One region of the Pantoea sp. X-Soil-ISGK-285 genome, then DNA from elsewhere that is predicted to be linked to it. Evidence: predicted binding sites of a transcription regulator. Region 1 holds the regulator's gene; each other region holds the start of a gene.
What was found. The regulator CRP, encoded in region 1, controls carbon source genes, mostly activating them, when cyclic AMP is high. The targets are predictions, from matches to a motif close to ATGTGANNNNNNTCACAT.
Positions count from the first base shown of each region.

Region 2: a site for CRP is predicted at 1,797-1,814, ahead of AC6I8B_RS13700 (YfcZ/YiiS family protein). Genes of this name have one in related genera too.
Region 3: a site for CRP is predicted at 1,396-1,413, ahead of AC6I8B_RS00500 (PTS mannitol transporter subunit IICBA). Genes of this name have one in related genera too.

Region 1 covers NZ_AP035938.1:3,713,623-3,716,903, forward strand. Annotated here, with positions in the region: gene AC6I8B_RS17590 (phosphoribulokinase) at 1-561, shown strand, start outside; gene AC6I8B_RS17595 (OsmC family protein) at 947-1,351, opposite strand; gene crp (cAMP-activated global transcriptional regulator CRP) at 1,655-2,287, shown strand; gene AC6I8B_RS17605 (YccS/YhfK family putative transporter) at 2,345-3,281, shown strand, end outside.
Region 2 covers NZ_AP035938.1:2,909,258-2,912,538, forward strand. Annotated here, with positions in the region: gene fadI (acetyl-CoA C-acyltransferase FadI) at 1-1,249, opposite strand, end outside; gene AC6I8B_RS13700 (YfcZ/YiiS family protein) at 1,408-1,704, opposite strand; gene fadL (long-chain fatty acid transporter FadL) at 2,063-3,281, shown strand, end outside.
Region 3 covers NZ_AP035938.1:107,257-110,537, forward strand. Annotated here, with positions in the region: gene AC6I8B_RS00500 (PTS mannitol transporter subunit IICBA) at 1-1,254, opposite strand, end outside; gene AC6I8B_RS00505 (DUF3053 domain-containing protein) at 1,687-2,403, opposite strand; gene AC6I8B_RS00510 (gamma-glutamyltransferase family protein) at 2,641-3,281, opposite strand, start outside.

The DNA of each region.
Region 1 (3,281 bases):
GCAGTGCCGTGGAATCAGGTGCCCGGCACCTTTACGCCGTGGCAACCGCTGCCGCAGAACACCGATATTCTCTTCTACGAAGGGCTGCACGGCGGCGTGGTAACGGCGCAGCACAACGTAGCAGAACAGGTTGATCTGCTGGTTGGCGTGGTGCCGATTGTGAACCTGGAGTGGATTCAGAAGCTGGTGCGCGACACCGGCGAGCGCGGCCATTCACGTGAAGCGGTCATGGATTCGGTGGTGCGCTCGATGGAAGATTACATCAACTTCATCACACCACAGTTCTCACGCACTCACCTCAACTTTCAGCGCGTCCCGACCGTCGATACCTCAAACCCGTTCGCTGCCCGCGCTATTCCGTCACTGGATGAGAGCTTTGTGGTGATCCACTTCCAGGCGCTGGAAGATATCGACCTCCCCTACCTGCTGGCGATGCTGCAGGGCTCGTTTATCTCGCACATCAATACGCTGGTGGTGCCTGGCGGCAAAATGGGTCTGGCGATGGAGTTGATCATGGGTCCGCTGGTGAAGCGGCTGATGGAAGGCAAACGAATAGAGTAAGAGGCCAAAAGGGCCTTTCCAGACTAATGCCAATGCCAATGCCAATGCCAATGCCAATGCCAATGCCAATGCCAATGCCAATGCAGGATGAATCTGACAGCAGCGAAAAAGCTTAACACGCAGGGAACCGGGTCAGAAGAGGAAAGCGTCCCGCGCCAGGGACGGCGCGGGCCGAGCGGCCAGGGATTGGCTTAAGCGACTTTCCGATCTGACCCGGTTCCCAGCGCAGGCACAGTCTGACAGCGGACCGACACAAACCGCTCTGACCCTGTTCAATACGCAGGCACAGTATCAAAGCGGATTCCCGGCCCAGGCACAGTCCTAAAGCAACCTGCATCAGATACTGGAAGTGAAGTTAGCAGGTCTGCAATAACCCCTGCGGCTACTACAGCTCAATCACTTCATAGCTATGCGTAATGTTGACGCCTTTACCCAGCATGATGGCCACAGAGCAATATTTTTCAGCAGAAAGATCCACAGCGCGTGAGACCGCTTTATCCTGGAGGGCTTTGCCACTCACGATAAAATGCAGGTTGATGTGCGTAAAGATTCGCGGCGCCTCTTCACGACGTTCTGAGGTCAGTTTTACTTCACAATCAGCCACATCGTTTCGGCCTTTTTGCAGAATTGATACCACGTCAATCGCGCTGCATCCGCCCGCCGCCATCAGCACCATCTCCATTGGGCTGGGCGCTTTATCACCCGAATTTCCATCCATCAGTATCTGATGGCCGGATGAGGATTCTCCGAGGAATGTCAGCCCTTCTACCCATTTCACTCTTGCCTGCATGATTTTTGCTCCGGAATACGCTGTTTTGTCGCCAGAGTACGCTTTCGCCTGGTAAACAGCAATCCAGAGAAATCCGCCCGTAGCTGAAGCGAGACAACAGAAGACAGTCGGCAAAAGCTGTGCTACAAACAGTGCTGAAAATATTTTTCGTCACCCGATGACGAAGCCGGGAAGGATGATGCGCACTGCGCCTGATGCGGCCCGAATAATTTCCTGAAATGGAAACGCTTGAAGCTTTCACCGCCTGACAGGGAAAACTGCCCCCTGTATTTTGGGCACGATTACAACAGAGGATAATAGCGAATGGTTCTCGGCAAACCGCAAACAGACCCTACACTCGAATGGTTCCTGTCCCATTGCCATATTCACAAGTATCCATCCAAAAGTACGCTGATTCACCAAGGTGAAAAAGCAGAAACGCTTTACTACATCGTGAAAGGTTCCGTTGCGGTTCTGATTAAAGATGAAGAAGGCAAAGAGATGATTCTTTCCTACCTGAATCAGGGCGATTTTATTGGTGAACTTGGCCTGTTCGAAGAAGGCCAGGAGCGCAGCGCCTGGGTACGTGCGAAAAGCGCGTGCGAAGTGGCGGAAATTTCTTACAAGAAATTCCGTCAGCTGATCCAGGTTAACCCTGACATCCTGATGCGACTCTCATCGCAGATGGCGCGTCGCCTGCAGGTGACGTCTGAAAAAGTGGGTAACCTCGCTTTCCTCGACGTAACCGGACGCATTGCACAGACCCTGCTCAACCTGGCGAAGCAGCCAGATGCCATGACGCATCCCGACGGCATGCAAATTAAAATCACTCGTCAGGAAATTGGCCAGATTGTTGGTTGTTCACGTGAAACCGTGGGCCGTATTTTGAAGATGCTGGAAGATCAGAACCTGATCTCCGCACACGGCAAAACCATCGTCGTTTACGGCACCCGCTAATTCCTGTCACCCACGGCGTGATGGCAACATCACGCCGTTATTGTTTGTGTTGGGCCGATGTGGCGTCGAATTATTTACCATCCTGAAGTTAACTACGCCTTGCGGCAAACGCTGGTGCTCTGTCTGCCGGTGGCGCTGGGCTGGCTGGCTGGCGACCTGCAAAAAGGTCTGCTGTTCTCATTAGTGCCCGCCTGCTGCAACATCGCCGGTCTGGATACCCCGCATAAACGCTTCTTCAAACGCCTGATTGTTGGCGGCAGCCTGTTTGCCCTCGGCAGCTTTCTGATGCAGTGGCTCACCCTGCATGCTATTCCGCTGCCGCTGATCCTGTTTGCTATGCCCTTATTGCTCGGCGTTACCGGGGAGATCAGCCCGCTGCATGGCCGTCTGCTGCCCGGCACCCTGATTGCCGCCATCTTTACCCTGAGCCTGATTGGCCGCATGCCAATCTATGTTCCCCCGCTGCTCTATATCGGCGGCACGCTATGGTACGGGCTCTTTAACTGGTTCTGGTTCTGGCTGTGGAAAGAGCAGCCGATGCGCGAAAGCCTGAGCCTGATCTACCGCGAGCTGGCTAACTACTGCGACGCAAAATATACCCTGCTGACGCAGCTGACCGATCCGGAAAAGGCGCTGCCGCCGCTGCTGGCTCGTCAGCAGAAAGTGGTCGATCTGATTAACACCTGTTATCAGCAGATGCATATGCTGTCGGCAAGCCGCGATCACAGCCATAAACGGCTGACGCGCGCCTTTCAGGTGGCGCTGGATCTGCAGGAACATATCTCGGTCAGCCTGCATCGGCCGGAAGAGGTGCAGAAGCTGGTCGAACAGAGCCACGCCGAAGCGGTGATCCGCTGGAATGCCAAAACCATCTCGGCCCGGTTGCGGGTGCTGGCGGATAACATTCTCTATCACCAGCTACCCGATCGCTTTGCGATGGATAAACAGCTCGGCGCGCTGGAGAAAATCGCCCATCAGCATCCCGACAATCCGG
Region 2 (3,281 bases), 800 kb from region 1:
CTAACCCGCCACCGCGACGGCGTAATTCATTCAGCGTCTGGGTGATCATGCGCGCACCCGTGGCGGCAAAAGGATGACCATAGGCGATCGATCCGCCCAGCACGTTAAAGCGCTCTTCATTCACTTCGCCCAGCGCGTGTGGGCGATTCAGCACCTCACGGGCAAAGCGCTCGTCGCGAAACATGTGCAGGTTGCTCAGCGTCTGGGCAGCAAAAGCTTCATGCATATCGATCAGCGTCAGATCGGCCAGGGTTATGCCGGCGCGATCCAGTGCCAGTGGTGAAGCGTACGCCGGGCCCAGCAGCATATCCTGCTGCACACCAATGGCGGTAAAGGCGTAGCTGCGCAGATAGCCCAGCGGCCTGATGCCCAGTTCACGGGCGCGGCCCTCGCGCATCAGAATCACTGCCGCCGCGCCGTCGGTGAGAGGCGTGCTGTTGGCCGCGGTGACGCTGCCGTGCTGGCGATCAAATGCCGGACGCAGTCGGGCGTAATCCTCCGCTTTGGCGTTCATCCGCACGTTATTGTCCTGATCGATGGCGCTTTTCCACGGCGGCACAAAGGCTGCCATGACTTCCTGATTCAGTACCCCGGATTGCCAGGCCCTTGCGGCATGCTGATGGGATCGCAGCGCCAGCGCATCCTGTGCTTCGCGCGTGATGCCGTTACTCTTAGCCATCTGCTCCGCAGTGTCGCCCATGCGCAGGCCGGTCGAATACTCCGCCACTGCGGGCGGGACCGGCAGCAGATCACGCGGACGCAGACGCCGCAGAATGTGCAGTTTTTGACCGAAGCTGCGGGCTTTATTGAGATCCACCAGCGCGCGGGCCAGCGTTTTACTGACCCCAATCGGCAACACCGACGAAGAGTCTGCGCCACCGGCAATACCGGCAGAGATGGTGCCCGCCAGCAGACTTTCTGCCACATTCGCTACCGCCTGAAAGCTGGTGGCGCAGGCACGGCTGACGCTGTAGGCATCGGTATGCACACTCAACCCGCTGCTTAATACAATTTCACGCGCAATGTTCGGCGCTTCCGGCATCTGCACCACCTGCCCAAAGACCAGTTGCTCGATCACCTCAGCCGGCAGTTCACTGCGCGCCATTAATTCGCTGACCACCATACGTCCCAGCTCAATGGCGGGAATGCCATGGAAGCCGGTCGCCTGGCGTAAGAAAGGGGTGCGTAATCCGTGGGTTATTGCGATGCGTTCACCATCACGCGTCAGCAGCGGCTGCGCTTTGCTCATTGTTCTCACCTGTGGCTGGGACTGTGGCATCATTGCCTGAAGAGGTCTGACCTGATCAGTGTTAACCACAAGCGGGTGAGCCGCCAATATCGGAAGGGAAAAAGTGCGAAGGGAAACACGAAAATGAAAAACGCCGCAGTGACGCGGCGTAATGGGACTTAACGCAAACCGAGTTGAAAAATCATGGTTTCAGCCTGGCAGCTGAAGGTGAAATCGATATCCAGCTGCACTCCCTGATCCACTTCGCTGAAGCGCGATTCAATCAGACAGGGTTCTGATTCAACCTCGCGGGCACGTTCGGTCAGTTGCGCTAATTTCGCTTCCGCATCGGCACGCTGCGCAAACCATTCTGACCAGCTGGCGGTGCAATCGGTGTTATCCATTACCGTGCCGACATCAACACAACAACAGGCTGCGGTTTCGGTCGCACTGCATTTTTTAATGGCATCAGTCATTTCATTCTCCAGACCAGCAATTGCATAGGTTGAGCGATTTTATGGACGAAATCTTACCTGCTCGCTGAAAGATGCGCCACGCACCTGTTGCTAAGTGACGAATATCACAATAAAAATTGATCCAGAACAAACTGGAATGGTTATGCTGTCCAGGATCAGGGGCTTTTTGTTATGCAGATCGAATTTTAAGCGATCAAACCTGAAATATTTTAAAAACAATATTGCAACATGCACACAGGTCGGACCTATACTCTCCGCACTGGTCTGATATGTGCGCTTTACATCAGTCCCTACAATCCGCCGTCCTTTGTTACGCGACGTTATAGCGTTAAATAATAATTCACATGAGGTTGTGGTCATGAACCATAAAAACCTGTTTGCAAAGTCAGCCGTGGCGGCTGCAGTGGCGCTTGTCTCTTCCCACGTTTACGCTGCTGGGTTTCAGTTAAATGAATTCTCTTCGATTGGTTTAGGTCGCGCATATTCAGGCGAAGGGGCAATGGGTGATACCGCGGCGTCTGCCAGCCGTAACCCGGCGACAATGGCGTTAATGGATCGCCCGGAATTTTCTATCGGGGCTGTCTATATTGCGCCGGATGTAAATATCAGTGGTCGCAGTCCCAGTGGCCGCAGCCTGGATGCGAATAATATTGCCCCTAATCAGTGGGTACCCAATATTCATTACGTCCAGCCCATCAACGATCAGTGGTGGATTGGCGCATCTGCAACCTCAAACTACGGCTTAGCAACAGAGTTTAATAATGGCTACACCGCTGGCGGTTACGGCGGTAAAACTGACCTGATGACCGGCAATTTAAATCTCAGCACCGCTTATCGGTTTAATGAACATTTTAGTGCAGGCATCGGTTTTGATGCGGTTTACGCTAAAGCCAAAATTGAGCGTTATGCCGGTGAGTCAGGCGCGCGTCTGGGGGTTCCGGCTGATACGCAGGTTGCCCATCTGAAAGGCGATGAGTGGGGCTACGGCTGGAATGCTGGCATCCTGTATGAAGTGGATGAAAATAACCGCTTCGGCTTTACCTATCGTTCAGAAGTGAAAGTTGATTTTGATGGCGATTACAAGAGTAATCTCTCATCCCGGCTGAATGCGGTGAATAATCCGGAAGTGTCAGGCGTACCTTTTGGCACCAACGGCACCACCGTTCCAGGCGCGTTAACGCTGAATCTGCCAGAGATGTGGGAAGTGTCGGGCTGGCATAAAGTGGCACCGCAGTGGGCGGTTCACTACAGCATGGCTTACACCAGCTGGAGCCAGTTCCAGGAGCTGAAAGCCACTGGCTCTAACGGCCAGACGCTGTTCTATAAAGATGAAAGCTTCCACGATGCCTACCGCATTGCACTGGGCACAACCTATTCCTACGACAAGAACTGGACGTTCCGTACCGGTATTGCGTTTGATGACAGCCCGGTTCCGGCCGATAAGCGCTCTATCTCCATCCCGGACCAGGATCGTTTATGGCTGAGTGCCGGTACTTCTTACGCCTTTAACGATGATGCCTCGGTTGATTTAGGCATCTCTTATATGCACGGACAGAAAGTGACGGTGAAAGAAGGTC
Region 3 (3,281 bases), 470 kb from region 1:
ATTGGTCACCGACACATTGCTCAGCCCGGCGTCCTGCACTTTCTTACGCAATACGCCTGCACCCATCGCGCTGGAACCCATACCGGCATCACAGGCGACGATGATTTTACGCACGTGATGCAGTTCAACGCTCATGGCATCGCTGGCGACTGGGGCACCCGCGCCGCTCTGGCCTTTAGACTGCGCTTTCATCTCATGCATGCGCTGGGTCGCGGCTTCGATATCGTCATCTTCTTTGACTTTGCTGGTTTTCAGCAGGATAGCGGACACCACGAAGGAGACGGCGAAGGCCGCAGCGATAGCGGCGATGTTCGCGAAGTAGGCCCCTTTTGGCGTCATTGCCAGTACCGCCAGGATTGAACCCGGTGAGGCAGGAGAGACCAGGCCACCGTTCAGCACCGTCAGCGTGAAGACGCCGGTCATACCGCCAAGGATAACTGCCAGCAGCAGACGAGGAGCCATCAGCACATACGGGAAGTAGATCTCATGGATGCCGCCAAGGAAGTGGATGATTGCCGCACCGCCCGCAGACTGTTTAGCACTGCCACGACCAAAGAACATATAGGCCATCAGCACGCCCATACCCGGACCCGGGTTGGCTTCGATCAGGAAGAAAATGGATTTGCCGGCTTCACTAGCCTGCTGGATACCGAGCGGCGAGAAGATACCGTGGTTAATGGCGTTGTTCAGGAACAGAATTTTCGCGGGTTCGACGAAGATCGAAGTCAGTGGCAGCAGGTTGTTCTGCACCATCAGATTCACGCCCGCGGCAAGAATGTGTGACAGACCTTCTACCAGCGGACCGATCGCCAGGAACGCCAGCAGTGCCAGTATCATCCCGATAATACCGGCCGAGAAGTTGTTGACCAGCATCTCGAAGCCGCTTTTGATTTTGCCGTCAATCGCCCGGTCAAACGACTTGATTGCCCAGCCGCCCAGCGGACCGGCAATCATCGCACCGAGGAACATCGGCATATCCGCACCGACAATCACACCCATGGTGGTAATGGCACCGACCACGCCGCCGCGATCGCCGCCCACCAGACGCCCACCGGTGAAACCGATCAGCAGTGGCAGCAGGTAGGTGATCATCGGGCCAACCAGTTTGGCCAGCGTTTCGTTAGGGATCCAGCCAGTTGGAATAAACAGTGCGGTGATGATACCCCAGGCGATAAACGCCCCGATGTTTGGCATCACCATATTACTCAGAAAGCGACCAAAGCTTTGTACTTTGACCTTCACTGATGAGGACATAAACCCACCCCTTATTGAGACGCGCTGCAATAGGAGAGCGCGCTTGTTTTTGTTTAGCCACCCCGACCCAAAGCCGGTGGTATTACTGTATGCACGCGGACTCTATCACGCGAATTTGACGCTGCGTAGCGTGCGGGGTAAGTGTGATCTACATCACTGATTAAGGGTGGTGGCAGGGGTGATTAGCGTGATTTTGATCACACTTTAAAGCGTAGCTCAGGCTCATTTGGCTGATTTTTAGACGGGGTGGCCGGTTATCTGTGAGGTGAATCACACTTGTTTGACGTTGATTTGTTATATATCTGTGACTTAGATCACAAACTATTTTTGGTCGAAAATGCGCCAGATCACACTTCATTCAGCGGGTGATTGGGTGGGAGGAGAAAAGAGAGTGGGACGGGCAGACGATTAGCATCTGCCCGTAAGGCGGGTTTACTGCAGACCACCCTGGACGGCAGCCTGTGCCTGAGCAAGCGCCTGCGAATTGGCGGATAAAGTGCTCATCAGCGCGTTATATTGCGAAGCCTGATCCTGAGTCGGGAACTGTACGCCGCCATCATTGAAGCTGACACGGGTTCCCTGCGTTTGCAGGAAATCGCCGGTCTGCACTGCACCCTGGCTCAGCGCCTGGAGTTTTGGCAGCAGAGGAATCAGCTGATTGGCGGGCACCGTCACCACTTTGTTATAGGCGGTGTCGTAGACTTTTTTCAGGTCATCCGGCTGCTTCAGGGTCGCCTTGCTGCTATCCGCCTGCATTTTGGCGCTTTCAATCTGCTGGGTGACGATCACCAGTGCGCTGGTCGCCTGACGCAGGGAATCACGACGGCTGAGATAATCCTGCGGAACGCGAATAGCAGAAAGCTCATCCACCACCGGACGCATACCCTGTTCAACCGCTTTGTTCGCCTGCTGCGAGAAGCCATACATAATGGCGTAATCGCTGGCGAAGTTGCCAAAGCTCTGCTTCTGGTTTTCGCTGAGGCTGGGCAGATGCTCGCCGCTGCGCATCACAGTGTTCTGGAGAAAATCGATAAATGCTTTGCGCTGCTCGCCTTCTTTATCACCGCATGCGGTGAGTTGCAGCACGATCAGCGCGCCAGCGAGCATAATGCCGCCGCGTGCCATAAGGCGTGTAAGTCCTGAAGCCATAGGGTCAACTCCTGTCGGTGATACTGTCAGATGTCCAGGTAGGAATGGCCTAAAGAATAGAACAAACCCGAGCCACGGCACAACGTGAAACCACCTGTGAAACAGATGCTTTCTGAAACGCCGGTTACAGAATGGGACCGCCTGCGCCTCAGGGCGTGCTGCGTTCCCTGCCATTGCAGGCTTCAGCGCGCAGAGATGAAGGAGGGGTTGAGCAGCCTGACACTCACTGCCGCGACCTTAAAACACCACCGCCTGACCATCTTTGCGACTCTCACTGGCCGCAATGTAAAAGCCCTGCGGATCGCGCACTATCGCCTGCGCGCCACCAAAATTGTAATTACTCAGGGGATCTTCCAGTACCACGTTGTGACCCATGCGGCGCAGTGTGCTCAGGGTATTGCGATCGAGGGTTGATTCAAATACCACCTCGCGTCCCTGCACCACGCGCCAGCGCGGCGCATCAATCGCGGCCTGCGGATTCTGCTGGTGCAGCATAATGCGCAGCGCCAGCTGGAGGTGCCCCTGCGCCTGCATCGGGCCGCCCATCACGCCAAATGCCATCAGCGGCTGGCCCTGCTGATCCCGCGCAAAGGCCGGAATGATGGTATGAAACGGCCGCTTACCGCCCGCCACGACGTTGGGATGGTCTGGATCGAGTGAAAAGCCCGCGCCCCGGTTCTGCAGGCTGATGCCGGTATCGGGTACCACCACGCCGGAGCCAAATCCCATGTAGTTAGACTGAATGAATGAGACCATCATGCCGCTGGCATCACCGGCGGCGACATACACTGTGCCGCTCTGCTGCGGTGATCCAAAGCAGAAATCTCCCGCCTTGTCAGGATCAATTAACGCTGCCCGCTGGCGAATATAGTCGTTGC